2 regions of the Rhizobium sp. P1_E1 genome follow, and region 2 is predicted to be linked to the other one. Evidence: predicted binding sites of a transcription regulator. Region 2 holds the regulator's gene; the other holds the start of a gene.
What was found. The regulator LexA, encoded in region 2, represses DNA repair genes until DNA is damaged. The targets are predictions, from matches to a motif close to TGTTCNNNNTGTGTTCNG.

Region 1: a site for LexA is predicted at 2,903-2,920, ahead of AC1D1Z_RS03095 (putative DNA modification/repair radical SAM protein). Genes of this name have one in related genera too.

The regions. Positions count from the first base shown of each region.
Region 1 covers NZ_JBFUAY010000004.1:7,249-12,112, reverse strand. Annotated here, with positions in the region: gene AC1D1Z_RS03110 (dicarboxylate/amino acid:cation symporter) at 1-1,036, shown strand, start outside; gene AC1D1Z_RS03105 (glycosyltransferase family 4 protein) at 1,110-2,168, opposite strand; gene greA (transcription elongation factor GreA) at 2,196-2,672, opposite strand; gene AC1D1Z_RS03095 (putative DNA modification/repair radical SAM protein) at 2,926-4,158, shown strand; gene AC1D1Z_RS03090 (UdgX family uracil-DNA binding protein) at 4,158-4,864, shown strand, end outside.
Region 2 covers NZ_JBFUAY010000013.1:26,830-42,982, reverse strand. Annotated here, with positions in the region: gene AC1D1Z_RS07825 (phosphatidate cytidylyltransferase) at 1-826, shown strand, start outside; gene rseP (RIP metalloprotease RseP) at 855-1,988, shown strand; gene bamA (outer membrane protein assembly factor BamA) at 2,188-4,527, shown strand; gene lpxD (UDP-3-O-(3-hydroxymyristoyl)glucosamine N-acyltransferase) at 4,578-5,645, shown strand; gene fabZ (3-hydroxyacyl-ACP dehydratase FabZ) at 5,638-6,105, shown strand; gene lpxA (acyl-ACP--UDP-N-acetylglucosamine O-acyltransferase) at 6,102-6,920, shown strand; gene AC1D1Z_RS07795 (LpxI family protein) at 6,924-7,805, shown strand; gene lpxB (lipid-A-disaccharide synthase) at 7,802-8,980, shown strand; gene gltA (citrate synthase) at 9,012-10,301, opposite strand; gene AC1D1Z_RS07780 (ComEC/Rec2 family competence protein) at 10,592-13,024, shown strand; gene lexA (transcriptional repressor LexA) at 13,005-13,724, opposite strand; gene AC1D1Z_RS07770 (VOC family protein) at 13,923-14,819, shown strand; gene kdsA (3-deoxy-8-phosphooctulonate synthase) at 14,816-15,661, shown strand; gene eno (phosphopyruvate hydratase) at 15,910-16,153, shown strand, end outside.

The DNA of each region.
Region 1 (4,864 bases), on a different contig from region 2:
GGCGCTCATCATCGGCCTGATCGTCGCCAATGTCGTCCAGCCAGGCGCCGGCATGAACATCGATCCGGCCTCGCTGGATCCGGCCGCCGTCGCCACCTTTGCCGCCAAGGCGCATGAGCAGAGCATCGTCGGCTTCCTCACCAACATCATCCCGACGACGATTGTCGGCGCCTTTGCCGATGGCGATATTCTGCAGGTTCTGTTCTTCTCGGTGCTCTTCGGCATCGCGCTCGCCATGGTCGGCGAAAAGGGCGAGCAGGTCGTCAACTTCCTCAATTCCCTGACGGCTCCCGTGTTCAAGCTCGTCGCCATCCTCATGAAGGCTGCCCCGATCGGCGCCTTCGGCGCCATGGCATTCACCATCGGCAAGTACGGCGTCGGATCGATCGCCAACCTTGCCATGCTGATCGGCACTTTCTACATCACGTCTCTGCTCTTCGTCTTCATCGTTCTCGGTGCTGTTGCCCGCTACAACGGCTTCTCGATCGTGGCGCTGCTGCGCTACATCAAGGAAGAACTGCTGCTGGTCCTCGGCACCTCGTCTTCGGAAGCCGCACTTCCGGGGCTGATGAACAAGATGGAAAAGGCCGGTTGCAAGCGCTCGGTCGTCGGCCTCGTCATCCCGACCGGCTATTCCTTCAATCTTGACGGCACCAACATCTACATGACGCTGGCAGCGCTGTTCATTGCTCAGGCAACCGGCATCCATCTCTCCTGGGGTGACCAGATCCTGCTGCTGCTGGTGGCGATGCTGAGCTCGAAGGGTGCCGCAGGCATCACCGGCGCCGGCTTCATCACACTTGCCGCAACGCTCTCCGTCGTCCCATCCGTGCCGGTCGCTGGCATGGCACTCATTCTCGGCATCGACCGCTTCATGTCGGAATGCCGGGCGCTGACCAACCTCGTCGGCAATGCGGTGGCGACGATCGTCGTGGCACGTTGGGAAAACGAGCTGGATACGGTGCAACTCGCCGCAGCACTGGGCGGCCAGACCGGAGAGGATACTTCGGCTGCCGGGCTGCAGCCGGCCGAATAGTCAGCCGCTATCCCCTTATCCTTAGAAACCCTGCAGCGGCCCGTCATCCAACGGGCCGTTTCTCTTTTCGGCTTCAGCTGCGATTGTCGCCGAGAAGACTGTTATAAACGGCGCCGATCGCACTTGCTTCCTTCTCCAGCGCGAAATTCGCCCTGACATGCCGCAGCGCATTCTCGCCATGCGCGAGCGCCAGAACGGGATCTGCGATATAGGGCGCGATTGCCCGCGTCAGCGCCTCGCCATCGCCGGCGGCGACGACCGAACCTGTCTCGCCCGTGACGATGAGCTCGGCATAGGCGCCCGCATCCGATGCCACCACCGCGGTTCGCGAGGCCATGGCTTCGAGCGGCGTCAGGCCGAAGCCCTCGTTGCGGGAGGGGGCGACATAAAGCGTCAGGCGGCGATACCAGATCTTGATGTCAGGCACTTCGCCGAGAAAGAGGATACGGTCGCTCAGTCCGGCGGCGGCGACGTCCGCCTTGAGTTTGTCTGCGAATGCCACGTGCTCCGCCGTCACGCGGCCGGAGACGACTGCCGTCCACTCAGTATGCTGCGGCAGGAGTTCGATCATCGCCGTCACGAAAAGATCAGTGCCTTTCTGATGGCGCACACGGCCGAAGCAGCCGACGAGATGGCGGCCGGGCAGGCCGGTGGCGGCGATGCCGTCCTCTGCGGTTTCCGGCGGATGGAACAGAGCAAGGTCGACGCCGTGCTGGATGACCGTGTGCGGCACCTCGAGGAACGAGCCGGAACGGTCGCTGGTCGCGATAACGGCGTCCATGCGACGGATCAGCCATTTCGTATAGGCGGTGTGGCGGCGTTGCGCGGCCGAGGTGAAGAGAAGCTTCAGCGGCATGCGCGTGAGATGGCGAAGCAGGATGCCGACGGCCATCTCGTTGTTGCGGCGAGCGTGCCAGACACGCCGGCGCGGGCGCGCCGGCGGGCGCCAAAGGCCGAGGAGCTGCCGCCACTTCAGTTTCGGCAGGTCCTCCGGCAGGCCGGGGCCGAGTGTCGCGATCTTGATGCCGAGCCGGATCTGGCACGGGATGAGCTGGACGATCGTCGACGTGACGCCGGAGAGCCGGCGCTTGAAATTGGGCGCAATGATCTCGACGTCACGGATATCAGGCAAGGGAGGGGTCTCGCGGCTCGCGGGCGATCAGCCCCAGGAAACCTGGAGGATTTCGTAGGCCTTGGAGCCGCCCGGCGCGTTGACCTCGATGGAATCGCCGACTTCCTTGCCGATCAGCGCACGGGCGATTGGCGAGGAGATGGAGATGCGGCCGGCCTTGACGTCGGCTTCCTGGTCGCCGACGATCTGGTAGGTCTTTTCTTCCTCGGTGTCCTCGTCGATGAGCTTCACCTTGGCGCCGAACTTGATCTTGTCGCCCGACATCTTGGTGAGGTCGATGACCTCGGCGCGCGCCGTCAGGTCTTCCAACTCGCTGATGCGGCCTTCATTGTGGCTCTGGGCTTCCTTGGCGGCGTGGTATTCGGCGTTTTCGGAAAGGTCGCCATGAGCACGGGCTTCGGCGATCGCCTCGATGATTCGGGGGCGCTCCTCCTGCTGGCGCCAGCGCAGCTCTTCCTGCAGCTTGACGAAACCGCCCGGTGTCATCGGTACCTTTTCAACCATTTTTCTGTCCTTCAATCCTCGTATCCGCACAATCAGCGGCGAACACAAAAGAAAACAGGTCCCGAAGGGGAGCTTCGGAACCGTGCCACAATCTTAGTCGGACGCTTATAGCAGATCGCCACGGCCGATTTCCAGAAAATTCGCATAAGAGAAACGCCGCCCGCCCCGATATCAGGTGGTGCGCCTTGAGAATGGGCAGAAATCCGATCGTCCCGATTGACTCCGCACAAGAGAACATATAGTGAACATACTAATGAAGAAGTCGCTCACAGAACGCTTGGCCATCCTTTCCGATGCCGCGAAATATGACGCTTCCTGCGCTTCCAGCGGCACGGTGAAACGTGATTCCCGGGCAAGTGGCGGGCTCGGTTCGACCGAGGGATCCGGCATCTGTCATGCCTATGCACCGGACGGGCGGTGCATTTCGCTTCTAAAAATACTGCTGACCAATTTCTGCATCTACGACTGCGCCTATTGCGTCAATCGCTCGTCGAGCAATGTCGAACGGGCGCGCTTTACGCCCGAGGAGGTCATCTGGCTGACGCTGGAATTCTACCGCCGCAACTATATCGAAGGCCTGTTCCTTTCCTCCGGCATCATTCGTTCGTCCGATTACACGATGGAAGAGATGGTCCGCATCGTCCGCGAACTGCGTGTGACCCATAATTTCCGTGGCTATATCCATCTGAAATCGATCCCCGAGGCGTCACCGCGTCTGATCGAGGAGGCGGGGCTTCATGCCGACAGGCTGTCGCTCAATATAGAGTTGCCGACGGATAACGGCATCACCCGCTTCGCGCCGGAAAAGAAGCCTGCCAATATCCGGCGATCGATGGGAGATCTGAGGCTGAAGATCGAGGCCGCCAGCGAACCGACGCTGCGGACGAAGAAGCGTCAGCGTTTCGTGCCGGCCGGCCAGAGCACGCAGATGATCGTCGGCGCCGACGGGGCGAACGATGCGACGATTCTTGCGACCAGCGGCCGGCTTTACAGCAGCTACGGCCTGAAGCGCGTCTATTATTCCGCCTTCAGCCCCATCCCGGACTCGTCGAAAAATCTGCCTCTGATCAAGCCGCCGCTGATGCGCGAGCACCGGCTCTATCAGGCCGATTGGCTCTACCGATTCTACGGTTTCGGCATCGACGAGATCACCGCGAACCAGGCGGGTGGCATGCTCGATCTCACGCTCGACCCCAAACTTGCCTGGGCGCTCGCCAACCGGGCCGAGTTTCCCGTCGATATCAACAGGGCCGAGCGTGAACGGTTGCTGCGCGTGCCGGGGCTCGGCACCAAGACGGTCAAAGCGATCGTTTCGGCTCGGCGGTTTCGCCGGTTGCGGTTGGACGATCTCCAGCGGCTCGGCATTTCGATCAAGAAGGTCCAATCCTTCATCTCGGCGGAAGGCTGGTCGCCGCGCCGATTGATCGAGCGCCCCGACCTTCGCGCCATGTTCGAACCGCAACCTGAACAATTGTCGTTGCTGTGATGCGCCGGGTCGTGCTTGCAGGACGAGGGGAGCTTGCCGAATGGCGTGACGCCGCGCGCGCTTTCGCGGCTGCGGGCATCCTGCCGGAAGAGATCGATTGGCGCGAAAAAGGCGCGGAGGCGGACCTTGCGTTTCAACGCGACGCCATGCCGCCGGCGCCTGTCACGGCACGTAAGCCGATGACGGTGCCGCCCGCCTTCATCGAGCTCGCGCAGACAGTTCTCTGCCATACCGACCCGGCGCGCTTTTCCCTGCTTTACCGTCTGCTCTGGCGGCTGCAACTGGACCGGCAACTGCTGGAAGTGGCTTCCGACGAGGACGTTGCCCATGCCAGGCTGATGGCGAAAAACGTTCGACGCGACGCGCACAAGATGACGGCCTTCGTCCGCTTCAAGGAGGTCGGTGCGGTATCGGCGGACCGTCGAAAATTCCTCGCCTGGTTCGAGCCGGATCATCATATCGTCAGGCGCACAGCGCCCTTCTTCCAACGGCGCTTCACCGACATGGACTGGCTGATCGCCACGCCCAAGGGTTCGGCCGCCTGGGACGGCGAGCGGCTGACGATGAGCGACGAGCCGTGCGAAAAACCCAATCTCACCGATGCTGCCGATGAACTTTGGCGCACCTACTACGCCAGCATTTTCAATCCGGCGCGGTTGAAGCTGAAGGCGATGCAGGCGGAGATGCCGAAAAAATACTGGAAGAA
Region 2 (16,153 bases):
GAGGGAACTGAAGCTCCGCATCGTTTCAGGATTGATTCTTGCGGCCATCGTTCTTGCCGCCACCTGGTATGGCGGCCTTGCCTTCCGTATCCTGGCGGTCGCCATTGGCCTGCTGATCTACTATGAATGGTCGAAGATCACCGGAATCGCGCGGGATTGGATCGTCAATGCCGTCGGCTGGATCGGTGAGGCGGCGGTCGCCTTCCTCGTGCTTGTCGGCAATTTCGAATTCGCCGCCGGCATGTTGGCCGGCGTCACCGCCGTCGGCATAGCCCTGGTCATCCTGCATGGTACGAGCCGCTGGTTGCCAGTGGGCCTGTTTTATGCCGGCGTCACCGGCCTGACGCTTGCCGCGATCAGAAGCGATGACCGGCTTGGCCTTTACGCCATGCTCTTCGTTTTTGCCGTCGTCTGGGCGACCGATATCCTTGCCTATTTCGTCGGCCGGGCGCTCGGAGGACCGAAGCTTGCTCCTTCGATCTCGCCGGGAAAGACCTGGTCCGGCGCAATCGGCGGCGCCGTTTCGGCGGTCGCAGCCGGCGTCGTTCTCATCCATTTTCTCCTTCCGGGCGCTGAAATCATCGCCGCCTTCGCAGCGCTTGTTCTCTCCATTTGCAGCCAGTCCGGCGATCTTTTCGAATCGTTCATCAAGCGGAGATTCGGCGTCAAGGATTCCAGCCGTCTCATTCCGGGCCATGGCGGCGTCATGGACCGTGTCGACGGACTGATTTTTGCCTGTTTTTCGGCGTTCTTGCTTGCAGGGCTTTTTTCCCTGATAAAGGGGACCGGAATGACGTCGCTTGGCGCGGCATTGTTCGGACTCTGACAACGCGGCAGTCTGACGGAAGGCACTCATGGAAACGCTGAGCGGCATATACGCATTTTTGATGGGGAATATCGTTACCTTCATCCTCGTGCTGTCTCTGCTCGTCTTCGTGCATGAGATGGGCCATTACCTCGTCGGGCGTTGGAGCGGCATTCGCATCCTTGCCTTTTCCGTTGGCTTCGGTCCGGAGATATTCGGCTTCACCGATCGCCACGGAACGCGTTGGAAGATCGCGGCGATCCCGCTTGGCGGCTACGTCCGGTTCTTCGGCGACGAGGATGCCTCGAGCAAGCCCGACACCGACAAGATCGCCGCCATGTCCGAGGAAGACAGGGCGCGCTCCTTTGCTGGCGCCAAGCTGTGGAAACGCGCTGCAACCGTCGCGGCTGGCCCGATCGCCAATTTTCTGCTGGCGATCGCCATCTTCACCATTCTTTTCTCGGTCTATGGCCGCACGATCGCAGATCCTGTCGTTGCCGAGGTCAAGCCTGATGGCGCCGCGGCTGCCGCTGGCGTGCTTCCAGGCGATCTATTGGTCGCCATCGATGGCGGCAAGGTTGAGACCTTCGACGACGTGCGCCGCTATGTCAGCATCCGTCCGAGCCAGAAGATCGTCGTGACCATCGAGCGTGGTGGGCAGAAGCTCGATCTGCCGATGGTGCCGCAACGCGTCGACATGACTGACCAGTTCGGCAACAAGGCTGAGGTCGGCCAGATCGGCATCGTCACCAACCAGCAGGCCGGCAATTTCCGCCTGCAGACCTATACGCCGCTGCAGGCGCTGCGTGAGGCTGTGCTCCAGACCCGGGATATCGTTACCGGCACCTTCAAATATATCGCCAACATCTTCAGCGGAACGATGCGCGCCGATCAATTGGGTGGGCCGATCCGCGTGGCGCAAGCTTCGGGCCAGATGGCGTCGCTTGGGATAGGCGCGGTGTTGCAGCTTGCGGCGGTGCTTTCTGTTTCGATAGGATTGCTTAACCTGATGCCGGTTCCGGTACTTGATGGCGGCCACCTGATGTTCTATGCGGTGGAAGCGGTGAGGGGGAAACCGCTGGGCTCTTCGGCCCAGGAAATTGCCTTTCGCATCGGCCTGGCGATGATACTGACATTGATGGTTTTCACGACCTGGAACGATATTGGCTCGCTGAGAGGGTAAACGAGCAAGGCGAGGGTAATTACTATTTATTTACGATGTTTCAAGGCTGTAGTGGCGAATGGGTCACGCTTGCAAATGAAGTAAACAGAAATTAACGACCTGCCTTGCTTGTATGTCAAAAGCGGGTAAAACGACACACGTGACCGGAATCGGGTTCTCCTGGAACCGGGGACGAGGGAAACAAAAGGTAATGGGTGAAATGAAGGCTGGTTCAAAGTTTTTGAACGCAGTATCGGCGGTTGCGCTGTCTGCTAGTGTTGTTGCTTCGGGCGCAGGTGCTTTGACGTTCGTTTCCGCTACGGCCGCTGAGGCCGCGGTTATCCAGCGCATCGATGTGCGCGGCGCAAGCCGTGTCGGCGCGGAAGCCGTTCGGTCGAACCTCACCATCGCTCCTGGAAAGAGTTTTTCGAACAGCGATATCGATGCATCGGTCAAGCAGCTCTACGGGACGGGTTACTTCTCTGACGTCAAGATCTCGGTCTCCGGAAGCACGCTCGTCGTCAACGTTCAGGAAGCCCAGCTCGTCAATCAGGTCGTCTTCAACGGCAACCGCAAGATCAAGGACGACAAGCTCGCGACGATCGTCCAGACCCACGCTGCTGGTCCCTACAGCGACACCCAGATCCAATCCGACATTCAGTCGATCAAGGAAGCTTACGCTGCCACCGGCCGCAGCGAGGTTGAAGTCACGACGCAGGTGGTGCCGCTCGGCGAAGGCCGCGTCAACCTCGCCTTCGTCATCAACGAAGGTGATCGCACCAAGATCGATTCGATCAACTTCGTCGGCAACAATGCCTACAGCGCCGGCCGCCTGGCTGCCGTCATCAACACCAAGCGTTCGAACTTCCTGTCGTTCCTGACACGCAAGGACGTCTATAACGAAGACAAGCTCCACGCCGACGAAGAAGCGCTGCGCCAGTTCTATTACAATCGCGGCTACGCCGACATGCGCATCGTTTCTTCCGATGCCGCCTTCGACGACGCGACCAACAAGTACACGCTCACCTTCAACATCGAGGAAGGCCAGCGTTACGACTTCGGACCAGTGACCGTCCAGTCGACCGTCGAAGGCGTCGGCTCCGACCAGTTGCAGCCGCTCGTACGCACTCGCGAAGGCCAGGTCTACAACGCCAAGGAAGTGCAGAAGTCGATCGAGGCGATCTCCGATCAGGTGGCGTCTGCCGGTTATCCCTTTGCGCGCGTCACGCCGCGCGGTAACCGCGACCTCAACAACAACACGATCGGTGTCGAATATCTGGTCGACCAGGGCGAGCGCGCCTATGTCGAGCGCATCGAGATTCGCGGCAACAGCCGCACGCGCGACTACGTCATCCGCCGTGAATTCGACATGAGCGAAGGCGACGCCTTCAATCAGCAGATGATCACCAAGGCCAAGCGTCGCCTCGAAGCGCTCGGCTATTTCTCCTCAGTCAACATCTCCACCCAGCCGGGCAGCTCCCCGGACCGGGTCGTGGTGGTTGTCGATGTGCAGGATCAGTCGACCGGTTCGTTCGGTGTCGGTGCGGGTTATGCCGCCGGCGGCGACGGCCTGCTGCTCGAAGCCTCGATCGAGGAAAAGAACTTCCTCGGCCGCGGCCAGTATATCCGCATCTCGGCCGGCGGCGGTCAGGAAGGCTCGCGCGCCTACGGCGTCAGCTTCACCGAGCCTTATTTCCTTGGCTACCGTTTGGCGGCAGGATTCGACGTCAACCGCAGCGAAACGTCGAGCAATGACAACTACGATTACGAGGAAACCAGTGTCGTCCTGCGCGTCACCGCGCCGATTACCGAGGATCTGGCGACGACCTTCCGTTATAACTACAAGCAGATGAAGTATGACGCTGATAACAGCGATCTTTCCGATCTGTCTGCTCCGTATCAGCACCTGGTAGAGGACAGCCCGTGGACACGTTCTTCCGTCTCGCAGACGCTGACCTACAACACGCTTGACGACACGGTCCTGCCACGCGAAGGCATCTATGCGACGGCGACGCAGGAAATTGCCGGTCTCGGCGGTGACTCGCAGTTCTACAAGATCTACGGCAAGGCTCGTTACTACCGTCTGCTCGCCGACGATGCCGATATCATCGGTTCGGTCTCGGCTTCGGCGGGTTATGTCATCGGCTTTGGCGACCATCTGAACGTCTTCGACCAGTTCACGCTGACCAACGGTGACATTCGTGGCTTCGAAAACAAGGGTATCGGCCCGCGCGTTTCCGGTACCAACGACGATCCGCTGGGCGGTACCACTTATTTCACAGCATCGGCCGAAGCGACCTTCCCGATGCCCGGCTTCCCGCGTGACTTCAACCTGCGCGGCGCGGTCTTCGCCGACGCCGGCACGTTGTTCGGCAACGACGTTGACCTGAGGGGCGACGGCATCGAAGGCGAAGACGCCTCCCTGCGCGCTTCCGTCGGTGTCGGTGTCGTCTGGCAGTCTCCCTTCGGTGCGTTGCGTCTGGATTACGCGATCCCGGTCCTCAAGGAAGACTTCGACAAGACGCAGAACTTCAAGTTTGGCATCAACAACCAATTCTGATATCGGCAGTCCGGAACTGTAAGACTCAATTCCGTTCTGGAGCATTGCCGATGGAGCAAAACGTTTTCTTTCTGCCCCATGAAGGTCTGAAGCTCGCTGAGCTGGCAGAGTTTCTTGGGGCGGAACTTGTCAATTCCGACCATGCCGGTGTTATTGTCAGGTCCGTTGCCCCCATCAGCCGGGCACGGGCAGGCGATGTCTGTTATATCCTGTCGCGCCGCAGCCGCGATGAGCTGGCGACATGCGAAGCCTCGGTGGTGATCTGCGACAAGGCGCTTGCTGATCTCGTACCTCAGCATATCCCGGTCATTCTGTCGTCCAATCCGCATGCGGCCTTCGCGATGGCGGGCGGCCTGCTTTATCCCGCAGCCTTGCGCCCGGTCACCTTTTCGCCAGGTGAAGGCGAGATCGCGCCAAGCGCGGTGATCGATCCGAGCGCCAAACTCGAAAAAGGTGTGATCGTCGAGCCGATGGCCGTCATCGGTGCGCATGCCGAGATCGGCGAGGGGACGCGCATTGGCGCGCAGAGCATCATCGGTCCGGGCGTCAAGATCGGCCGGGATTGTTCGATTGCGGCCGGTGCGAGCATTCTCTGTGCACTGCTCGGCAATGGCGTCATCATCCACAACGGCGTCCGCATCGGCCAGGATGGTTTCGGCTACGCGCCGGGTCCTCGCGGCATGATCAAGATCGTCCAGATCGGCCGGGTGATCATTCAGGACAATGTCGAGATTGGCGCAAACACCACGATCGACCGCGGCGCCATGGACGATACGGTGATCGGCGAGGGCACCAAGATCGACAACCAGGTCCAGATTGGCCACAACGTTCAGATCGGCCGCCATTGCGCCGTCGTTGCGCAGGTCGGCATCGCCGGTAGCGCGAAGATCGGCAATGGCGTGCAGATCGGCGGCCAGGTCGGCATCAAGGGGCACGTGACGATCGGCGACGGCGTGCAGATCGCCGCCCAAAGCGGTATCATGACCGATCTTGCCGCCGGCGGACAATATGGTGGCACACCTGCGCGTCCGCTAAATGACTATCTGAGAGATGTCGCGCAAATGATGTCCAAGACGAGAGTGCGCGGGAAGAAACCTGGAGGCGAGCAAAATGACTGAGGAAGCCACGACAACGCTTTCTTCGGCTGACATCATCGAGATCATGAAACTGCTGCCGCATCGCTACCCGTTTCTCATGGTCGACAGGATCATCGAGATCGACGGCGACAACACAGCGATTGGCATCAAGAACGTCACCGTGAACGAACCGCATTTCACTGGCCATTTTCCGGAATCTCCGATCATGCCCGGCGTTCTCTTGATCGAGGGCATGGCCCAGACCGCGGGTGCGATCTGTGCCAAGAAGGATGGCCAGCCCGGCAACCTCGTTTATTTCATGACCATCGAGAATGCGCGCTTCCGCAAGCCCGTCGTACCCGGCGATCGTGTTGAATTCCATGTCAAGAAGCACAAGCAGCGCGGCAATATCTGGAAATTCCATTGCGATGCCAAGGTCGACGGCGCGCTTGTCGCCGAAGCCGATATCGGCGCGATGATCGTTCGTAAGGATCAGGCATGAGCACTATCGCCGAAAGCGCCCGCATTCATCCGATGGCCGCCGTCGAAGACGGTGCTGTTATCGGTGAGGGCGTCAAGATCGGTCCCTTCTGCCATGTTGGGTCGCACGTCGTCCTGCATGCGAATGTCGAGCTTTTGTCGCATGCGGTCGTTACCGGCCGCACTGTGATCGGCAAGGGCACGCGCATCTTCCCGATGGCGGTCGTCGGCGGCGATCCGCAGAGCGTGCATCACGGCGGCGAGGAAACGACGCTGACGGTCGGCGCCAACTGCACGATCCGCGAAGGCGTGACGATGAACACCGGCACGGCCGATTTCGGCGGCCAGACGATCGTCGGCGACAACAACCTCTTCCTTGCCAATTCCCATGTCGCGCATGACTGCCGGGTCGGCAATCACGTGATCATGTCGAACAACGTCATGCTCGCCGGTCATGTCGTCATCGAGGATCGCGTCATCCTGGGTGGTGGCTCGGCCGTTCACCAGTTCACCCGCGTCGGCCGTCAGGCCTTCGTCGGCGGGCTCTCGGCAGTGAGCTACGACGTGATTCCCTACGGCATGCTGAACGGCAATCCCGGGCTGCTGAGCGGCCTCAACGTCGTCGGCATGACGCGCGCCGGTGTCGACCGCGCCGTCATTCATAGAGTGCGCCGCGCCTACAAGTCGATCTTCGAAGGAACGGGCTCGGTCCGCGAAAACGCCGCCGCCATCCGCGAAGAATATGCCGATTGCGAGCAGGTGGTCCACATCCTCGATTTCATCGCCGCTGACAGCGACCGCGCCTTGTCCTCGCCGACCCGGGGACAGAAGGGCTAGTCCGTGACTTTATCCGGCGACACCGCTGCGGGCCGGCTGGCGATCATCGCCGGCGGCGGCCTTCTGCCTTCCTATGTCGCCGAAGCCGCGCGAGCGGCGGGCGAAAATCCCGTCATCGTCGCGCTGAAGGACGAAAGCGACCGGCGCTGGGAAGGGTATGACCATGCCGTCATCGGTATCGGCGATTTTGCAGCTCTCGAGGGCCTCTTGAACCGCTACGGCATCGGCCGTGTCGTCATGTCCGGCAGCGTGCGGCGCCGGCCGGAATGGCGCGAGGTGCGCCCGACGCTGCGCACTCTGATGAAGATGCCGGCCGCGATCCGCACCTTGCTGTCCGGCGGCGACGATACGGTGCTGCAGATGGTGATCCGGCTGATCGAGGGAAACGGCCGGCGCGTCGTCGGTGCCCATGAGATCGCCCCCGACCTTCTTGCCGCCGTCGGCCCGCTCGGCACGGCGATACCGGGCGAAGAAGACCGGCGCGATATCAACCGCGCGGCGGAAGCCGCCGAAATGCTCGGCCGGCTCGATGTCGGCCAGGGCGCCGTCGCCATCGGCGGGCGTATCGTCGCGCTGGAGGGTCTTGAGGGCACGGACGAGATGCTGGAGCGTGTCGCGGGTCTCAGAGCCGCCGGGCGCATCTCGCCGCGCCGCCGCGGCGCGCTTGTCAAGCTCTGCAAGCCGCAACAGGATATCCGTGCAGACCTGCCGGCGATCGGCGTTTCCACGGTCTTGAACGCGAGGAAAGCCGGCCTTGCCGGCGTCGCCGTCGAGGCCGGCCGCTCGCTGGTGCTCGATCGCGCCGCCGTCATCAAAGCCGCCGATGAGGCCGGGCTTTTCGTCTGCGGCATCGATCGCGGCCTGCCGTCATGGGGGCTCGAATGAACGGGGCGCCGCTGAAGATCGCCGTCATTGCCGGCGAGGTGTCGGGGGATCTGCTTGGAGCAGATCTCATCGCCGCCCTTAAGCGGATTCATAGCGGACCGTTGGAACTCGTCGGCGTCGGCGGCGAGGGGCTGCAGGCGGAAGGCTTGCGATCTCTGTTCGATTTCTCCGAGCTGTCGATCATGGGCATCACCCAGGTGCTGAGCCGGCTGCCGAAGCTCTATACCCTGATCCGCCAGACGACGGCTGCCATCATTGCCGCAAGGCCTGATATACTTCTCATCATCGATAGCCCGGATTTCACCCATCGTGTCGCCAAGCGTGTCCGCACCGCGCTGCCCGATCTGCCTGTTGTCAATTACGTCTGTCCGAGCGTTTGGGCCTGGAAGGAATATCGCGCCACGCGCATGCTCGGCTACGTCGATCATGTGCTCGCCGTCCTGCCCTTCGAGCCGGCAGTGATGCGCACGCTCGGCGGGCCTGAGACCACCTATGTCGGCCATCGCCTGACCGCCGATCCGGCGCTGCTCGAAGCGCGGCGGCTGCGCACCGGGCGCGCACCCGTCAGCGAAGCGGGCAAGACGATCCTGATGCTTCCTGGGTCAAGATCCTCCGAAATCAGCAGGCTGCTGCCGTTTTTCGAGGACGCGGCCAGGGATCTCGTCGCCCGCAACGGCCCGATGCGTTTCTTGCTGCCCACCGTGCCGCACAATGAAGCGCTGGTGAAGGGTCTCGTCGCCGGCTGGGCCACGCCGCCGGAGGTCGTGGTCGGATCCATGCAGAAGTGGAAGGCCTTTGCCGAAGCGGATGCCGCGATGGCGGCTTCCGGTACGGTAATCCTCGAACTCGGCCTTGCCGGCGTGCCGACGGTGTCCGTCTATAAGACGGATTGGATCATCAGCCTGCTGACCAAGCGCATCAAGGTATGGACGGGCGCATTGCCCAATATCATCGCCGATTATGCCGTCGTGCCGGAATATCTGAACGAGGTGGTCCGCGGCGCCAGCCTGGCGCGCTGGATGGAGCGGCTGTCGGCCGATACGCTCCAATTGAAGGCAATGAACGAGGGTTACGATCTCGTCTGGCAACGCATGCAGACCGAAAAGCCGCCCGGCGAGCACGCCGCCGAGATCCTTCTCGACGTGCTGAAAAAGAAAAAACCCGGTCGTTTCTGACCGGGTTTTCTTTTGGGTTCTTTTAAAGCGATCAGCGCTTCGAAACCGGGATGTAATCGCGCTTCGGTTCGCCGACATAGAGCTGGCGCGGACGGCCGATGCGCTGTTCCGGATCCTCGATCATCTCGTTCCACTGCGCGATCCAGCCGACGGTGCGGGCAAGCGCGAAGAGCACGGTGAACATGGTCGTGGGGAAGCCCAGCGCCTTCAGCGTGATGCCGGAATAGAAGTCGATGTTCGGATAGAGCTTCTTTTCGATGAAATATTCGTCGGAGAGCGCGATGCGCTCCAGCTCCATCGCCACTTCGAGCAACGGATCATCCTTGATGCCGAGTTCGCCAAGCACTTCATGCGTCGTCTTCTGCATGATCTTGGCGCGCGGATCATAGTTCTTGTAGACGCGGTGACCGAAGCCCATCAGGCGGAACGGATCGTTCTTGTCCTTGGCGCGGGCGATATATTCCGGAATGTGGTCGACCGAGCCGATCTCGTTCAGCATGTTGAGCGCTGCTTCGTTGGCGCCGCCATGCGCGGGGCCCCAGAGGCAGGCGATGCCGGCAGCGATGCAGGCGAACGGGTTGGCGCCCGACGAACCGGCGAGACGGACGGTCGAGGTCGAGGCGTTCTGCTCATGATCGGCATGCAGGATGAAGATGCGGTCCATGGCGCGGGCAAGCACCGGATTGACCACATATTCCTCGCAAGGCACGGCAAAACACATGCGCAGGAAGTTCGAGGCGTAGTCGAGGTCGTTCTTCGGGTAAACGAAGGGCTGGCCGATATGGTACTTGTAGGCCATGGCGGCAAGCGTCGGCATCTTGGCGATCATGCGCAGGCTGGCGACCATGCGCTGGTGCGGATCGGTGATGTCGGTGGAGTCGTGGTAGAAGGCCGACAGCGCGCCGACGCAGCCGCACATGACGGCCATCGGATGCGCATCGCGGCGGAAGCCGGTGAAGAAGCGGCTCATCTGCTCGTGCACCATGGTGTGGTGCGTGACGCGATAATCGAAATCCTTCTTCTGCACGGTGGTCGGCAGTTCGCCGTAAAGCAAGAGGTAGCAGACCTCGAGGAAGTCGCCATGTTCGGCGAGCTGCTCGATCGGATAGCCGCGATGCAACAGGACACCTTCGTCGCCGTCGATGTAGGTGATTTTCGATTCACAGGATGCAGTCGACGTGAAACCCGGATCGTAGGTGAAGGAAGCCGTGTTCTTGTAGAGGGCACCGATATCGATGACGCTCGGGCCGATCGTTCCGCTTTTAACGGCAAGGTCGACTGATTTGTCACCGATTTTTATTGTAGCGCTTTGATCCGTCATGCTGATCCTCCGAAATGGCGGTGGCGCCATAAAAGCGCCATAGGGGTTAAGCGTCCTCACCGATAGCTATATGATCGCGAGGCTAATGCCAAGTTACCGTGATGGCATTTTGTGCATTGCAGTATCACCTTTTAGGCACTGCAGCGATGAGCCGCATGCATATCGGAAGCCGATGATTCGACTGCTCTTTTGGCTCTTTCAATTTTCCCTCACTTTTCAATCGATTATTCTTGCCGGATTTGATTGGCGGTTGCATTCTGCCTGTCGGGGCGAGTGACTTTGGGCAGCACATGCAGGAGTTGACGACAGTCGAATTGCGGCCGGAAGCAGGCGCCGGCCTTGCCGACTCCGCCGGTTTTTCTCCGGCTGTCGTGGTGACGCGGCCGCCAACGACGCAGTCGGCGACACCGTGGCGCCACCGGCTGCCGGCAGCAGCCTCGCAATCGCTGCGTGCCGGCATGCGCATGCTGGGCGAAGAGGCGGACCATGGCCGCCTGCTGCTGTTCTCACCGGTCTTCCTCGGCGCCGGCTCAGCCTTCTGGTTTCTAGCGGCATCGGACTTCCCGCTCATTGCATCGCTGCTCTGCCTGTTGGTGCTGACCGTCGCGGTTCTCATCGCCAGCCGCAGCCGGGCGGCTTTGCGGGCAACGCTGCTGGCGCTTGCACTTGTCGCCTGCGGCGTGGTCTCGGCGCAGCTCGAGAGCCGACGGGCTTCGACCGTGATCCTCGATTCATCAGTGACGACGACGGTGACCGGCCGTGTCGAGCGGCGCGAAGGCGATGGTCGCGGGCGGTGGCGCTATATTCTTGCCGTCACCGACACAGAGGCGCCGGAGGTGAAGCGGCCGCCGGGGCGCATAACCGCGATCGCCCGCGGCGCGGACGCGCCTTTCGAGATCGGTGATATCATAACCGGCAGAGCACGGCTGACGCCGCCAGCAGGTCCAGCGCTTCCTGAGCTCAACGACTTCTCCTTCGGTGCCTATTTCGATGGCATCGGCGCCAACGGCTTCTTCTACGGTGCGCCGACAAAGGTCGATTTGCAGGCAGGTCCGCAAGCGGCCAGATCGACGACGGAAGCGCTGCTCGAAGGTCTCTACCGGCTGCGCAGCGGTATCGGCGACCGCATAAGGTCGATCCTGCCCGGCGACACCGGCGCTTTTGCCGCTGCTCTGGTGACGGACGAGCGGCGCGCCATCTCGAATGAGACGACGGAGGCGCTGCGCCAGTCCGGTCTGGCTCATATCATCGCTATCTCCGGCCTCAATATGGCGCTGTCAGCCGGCATCTTCTTCGTCGGTTTCCGCATGCTGCTCAGCCTCTTTCCCGGTGTCGCCCAAGCCTATCCGACCAAGAAGATCGCCGCTGCCGGCGCGCTCATCGCCGTCACGGCCTATTTCCTGATCTCCGGCTTTGCCGTCTCGGCCGAACGCGCCTTCATCATGATGGCGATCATGTTGATTGCCGTCTTCTTCGACCGGCCGTCGATCAGCCTGCGCAATGTCGCTCTCTCGGCGCTCGTCATTCTCGCCATTTCACCGTCCGAGGTCTTGGGTCCGAGCTTCCAGATGTCCTTTGCCGCGACATTGGCGTTGGTATCTGGCTACCAGCTGTGGAAGGACCGGCGCGTCCGCGAAAACGCTTTCCTGAAGCTGCCGGTGTTTCGGCCCGTCGTTACGGTTGCGGGTTTCTTCGGCGGCGTCTTCCTGACCTCGCTGATCGGCGGCTTTTCCACCGCGCTGTTTTCGATCGAGCATTTTCATCGCCTGACTGCCTATGGCCTGCCGGCAAACCTCGCGACGATGCCGATCATCTCCTTCATCATCATGCCGGCCGGGTTGCTGGCGATGCTGCTCATGCCTTTCGGTCTGGACGTTTTGCCTTGGAAGGTCGTCGGATTCGGCCTCGATCTGGTGATCGCGATCGCAAAGACGGTGTCCGGCTGGGGTGGCGACATCGGCATCGGCCGCTTGCCCGCTTGGTATTTCGCGATAGCCGTCGCAGGCTTTCTGCTGCTGACGCTGCTCCGCACCCGGCTGCGCCATATCGGCACATCGATCATCGCGGTCTCGACGCTCGTCCTCTTGCTTCTGCCGGTTCCCCGGCCGCCGGATCTGGCGATTTCGGAGGATGGTGGTCTCGTCGCAATCGTCGAGGCGGGGGCCATGGCTTCCAACCGTGAAAGACCGCCGGATTTCATCTTCGACCAGTGGCAGAGAGCGCTGGTCCTGCCGACGCATCACCCGCCGAAGATGCTGGATGGTCCTGTTATTCCGCCGGAGGGAGAAGACCGCCGTGTCAGGCTTTCCCGCGATCAGCAGAACGAAGCAAGGTCGGCGATGCGGGCGGCTGCAGCGGCCGGTGAAGCAAACCGCTTTTCCTGCGTCAAGAAGGCCTGGTGCACATCAAGGCTTGGCAATGGTCACGTGGTTGCTGTCATCGACAATGCCGCCTATCTCGGTCCGGCATGCGACGCGGCCGATATCGTCGTGACGTCGGTCCGCCTGCGCTTCAACAACTGCCGCTCAGGGGCGACGCTCTTCACCGGCGAAACGCTGCGCAGGACCGGTTCCGTCGAGTTGCGCTTCGCCGACGCCGGCCTGGAGGTCGCAACCGCATTCGATGCATTGTCGCGGCCATGGATGCGGCATCGCGCCTATGACTGGCGCAGCAACAGTTTTGCCGAATCCAGACTGCCTGATGTCAGTGATAGCGGCGAATGAGGCCGACGAGCTTGCCCTGAACCTTGACGCGGTCCGGCCCGAAAATCCGGGTCTCGTAAGCCGGGTTGGCCGCCTCCAGCGCGATCGAGGCGCCTTTGCGGCGGAAGCGTTTGAGTGTCGCTTCTTCGTCGTCGACGAGAGCAACGACGATGTCACCAGGACTTGCTGTGCTGCCGTTGCGAATAATCACGGTGTCGCCGTCGAAGATGCCGGCGTCGATCATCGAATCGCCCTTGACCTCGAGCGCATAATGTTCACCGGAACCGAGCATGTCGGCCGGAACGACGATGTCGTGGGTGTTGTTCTGGATCGCCGAGATCGGAACACCGGCGGCGATACGGCCCATGACCGGCACGGAGACCGAGTTGCCGTTGTCGGCGACGGGTTTTGCGGGAGCAGGAGTGGCGACCGGCTGCGGCTTGCCAAGGCTGCCCTCGATGACGCTGGGCGAAAAGCCCCGCCGGGGCTGAATGCTGGGGCTGTAGGCCTCCGGAAGCTTGATAACCTCGAGCGCACGGGCGCGGTTCGGTAGGCGGCGAATGAAGCCACGTTCCTCGAGCGCCGTAATCAGCCGGTGAATCCCGGACTTGGAAGCGAGGTCCAGGGCATCCTTCATTTCGTCGAAAGATGGCGGAACGCCGGATTCCTTCATGCGCTCATGAATGAAAAGGAGAAGCTCCTGTTGTTTGCGCGTGAGCATCGACGTTGTGACCTCGTGATTGAAACAAATCCAGAACAGACACTATATGTTCCATATGTGTTCCGCAAGTAGCTAAATTTCCGTAAAACTTGGCGCCAACTCGTTGAGATTTTTATTTTCATTCGCCGGATTGGGACACATCTGTTGCATTGAGGGGCGCGCCATCGCACATCTCTTGCCGTTTCCAGGAGGGATATCATGAACGAGCGTTCCGCCAAGCCGCATCCGCTGGATCATGTGGTGCTGCCCGTCGTCAATATCGATCTGGCGCGCGAGAGGCTTGGCAAGCTCGGCTTCACCGTTGCCGCCGATGCACGCCATCCCTTCGGAACGGAAAACGCCTGCGTCTTTTTTGCCGACAAGACCTATCTGGAGCCGCTCGGGATTGCGAGTGTCGAGGAGAGCGAGGCCTCAGCGCGGCAAGGCAATGTCTTCACCGCCCGCAACCGGGCCTTCCGCTTCCGCTGCGGCGAGGAGGGGCTTTCGGGGCTTGCTTTCGGCAGTAAGGATGCCGGCATCGATCATCAGAACTTCGTCGGCAACGGATCGAGCGCCGGCGAGATGCTGCAGTTCACCCGGCCGATGACGATGCCGGACGGTTCCGAGAGCATCGCCGGCTTCAAGCTGGCTTTTGCCGGTGACCTGCGAGCGCCCGATCTCTTCCTTTTCAGCGTCGAACGCGTCAATCCGCTGCCGGCCGACCGCGGCGCGCTGGAGACGCATGCCAATGGCGTCACCGGCATTGCCGAGATCGCGCTCTGCGCGCCTGATGCTGCTGCTTTCGGGGCCTTCGTCGGCCTTGCCGTGGCGCAGGCGGCAGTCGAGAAAACCGGTTTTGGCGTCAATGTTGCTGCTTCGAACGCGAAAATCAGCCTGATGACGCCGGAAGGGCTAGAAGCCTATTTCGAGATCGCCGGATCATCCGCCGATCGCGGCCTGCGTGGCCGGGCAATCCTCTTCATTGTCGCCGATCTTGCCGTGACAGAAGCGCATTTGGCTGCTAACGGGGTGACATACACGCGCAAGAACAATCGCATTCTGGTGAAGCCCGCGCCCGGGCAGGGCACGCTCTTCGCCTTCGAGGAGACACGATGAGCACTGAGACGAATTCCGAAGTCAAGATCGGCGAAGGCCAAGGCCAGGTGACCTTTTCCAATACCGGCCGCCTGTCGCTGATTGCCGGTCCCTGCCAGATGGAGAGCCGCGACCACGCCTTCATGGTTGCCGGTACGCTGAAAGAGCTTTGCGCAAAGCTCGGCATCGGCCTCGTTTACAAGAGCTCCTTCGACAAGGCGAACCGCACCTCTCTTTCGGCTGAACGCGGCATCGGGATCGAAAAGGGCATGGAGGTCTTTGCCGACCTCAAGAAGGAATTCGGCTTTCCTGTCCTGACCGACGTTCATACCGCCGAGCAATGCGCGGAGGTGGCAAAGGTCGTCGACGTCCTGCAGATCCCGGCCTTCCTTTGCCGCCAGACCGACCTTCTCATCGCCGCCGCCAAGACCGGCCGCGTCGTCAATGTCAAGAAGGGCCAGTTCCTCGCTCCCTGGGATATGAAGAACGTCCTGAAGAAGCTCAACGCCAGCGGCAATCCGAACGTGCTGCTGTGCGAGCGTGGCGCCTCATTCGGCTATAATACGCTGGTTTCCGACATGCGCTCGCTGCCGATCATGGCGGCGATGGGCGCACCCGTTATCTTCGATGCCACCCATTCCGTTGCGCAGCCGGGCGGGCAGGGCGATTCCTCCGGCGGTCAGCGGGAATTCGTGGAAACACTGGCGCGCGCAGCAGTGGCTGCCGGTGTTGCCGGTGTCTTCGTCGAAACCCACCAGGACCCCGACAATGCACCTTCGGACGGCCCGAACATGGTCTATCTCAAGGACATGCCGCGGCTGCTTGAAAAGCTGCTTGCCTTCGATGCGGTCGCCAAGGCTTGACGTTCAACAGCCTGACATGATCGTGCTATAGGCATGTCGCGAAAAAGTGTGCAGCGGTTTTGCGACAACGACATGCGGAAAGCCAAAGACCTAAAGCGTGGCAAGCGAATCTGAAAGATCGCGACGCGCTTTAGGCGAGATCCAAACACTGGTTCGAAGGCTGGAAATTGCAGCATTGTAATTTGCACGCCTTCGACTAAGACAGGTTTCGAACCGACTTATCACCACCCACCGAGCAGGAAGAACCCATGACTGCAATCACCGATATCATCGCCCGCGAGATTCTCGATAGCCGTGGCAACCCCACCGTCGAAGTCGATGTCTATCTCGAAGATGGCAGCATGGGCCGCGCGGCCGTTCCCTCGGGCGCCTCGACGGGCGCGCATGAGGCGGTCGAACTGCGCGATGGCGGCAAGCGCTACCTCGGCAAGGGTGTCGAAAAGGCGGTGGAAGCCGCCAACACCGAGATCTTCGACGCGATCGGTGGCATCG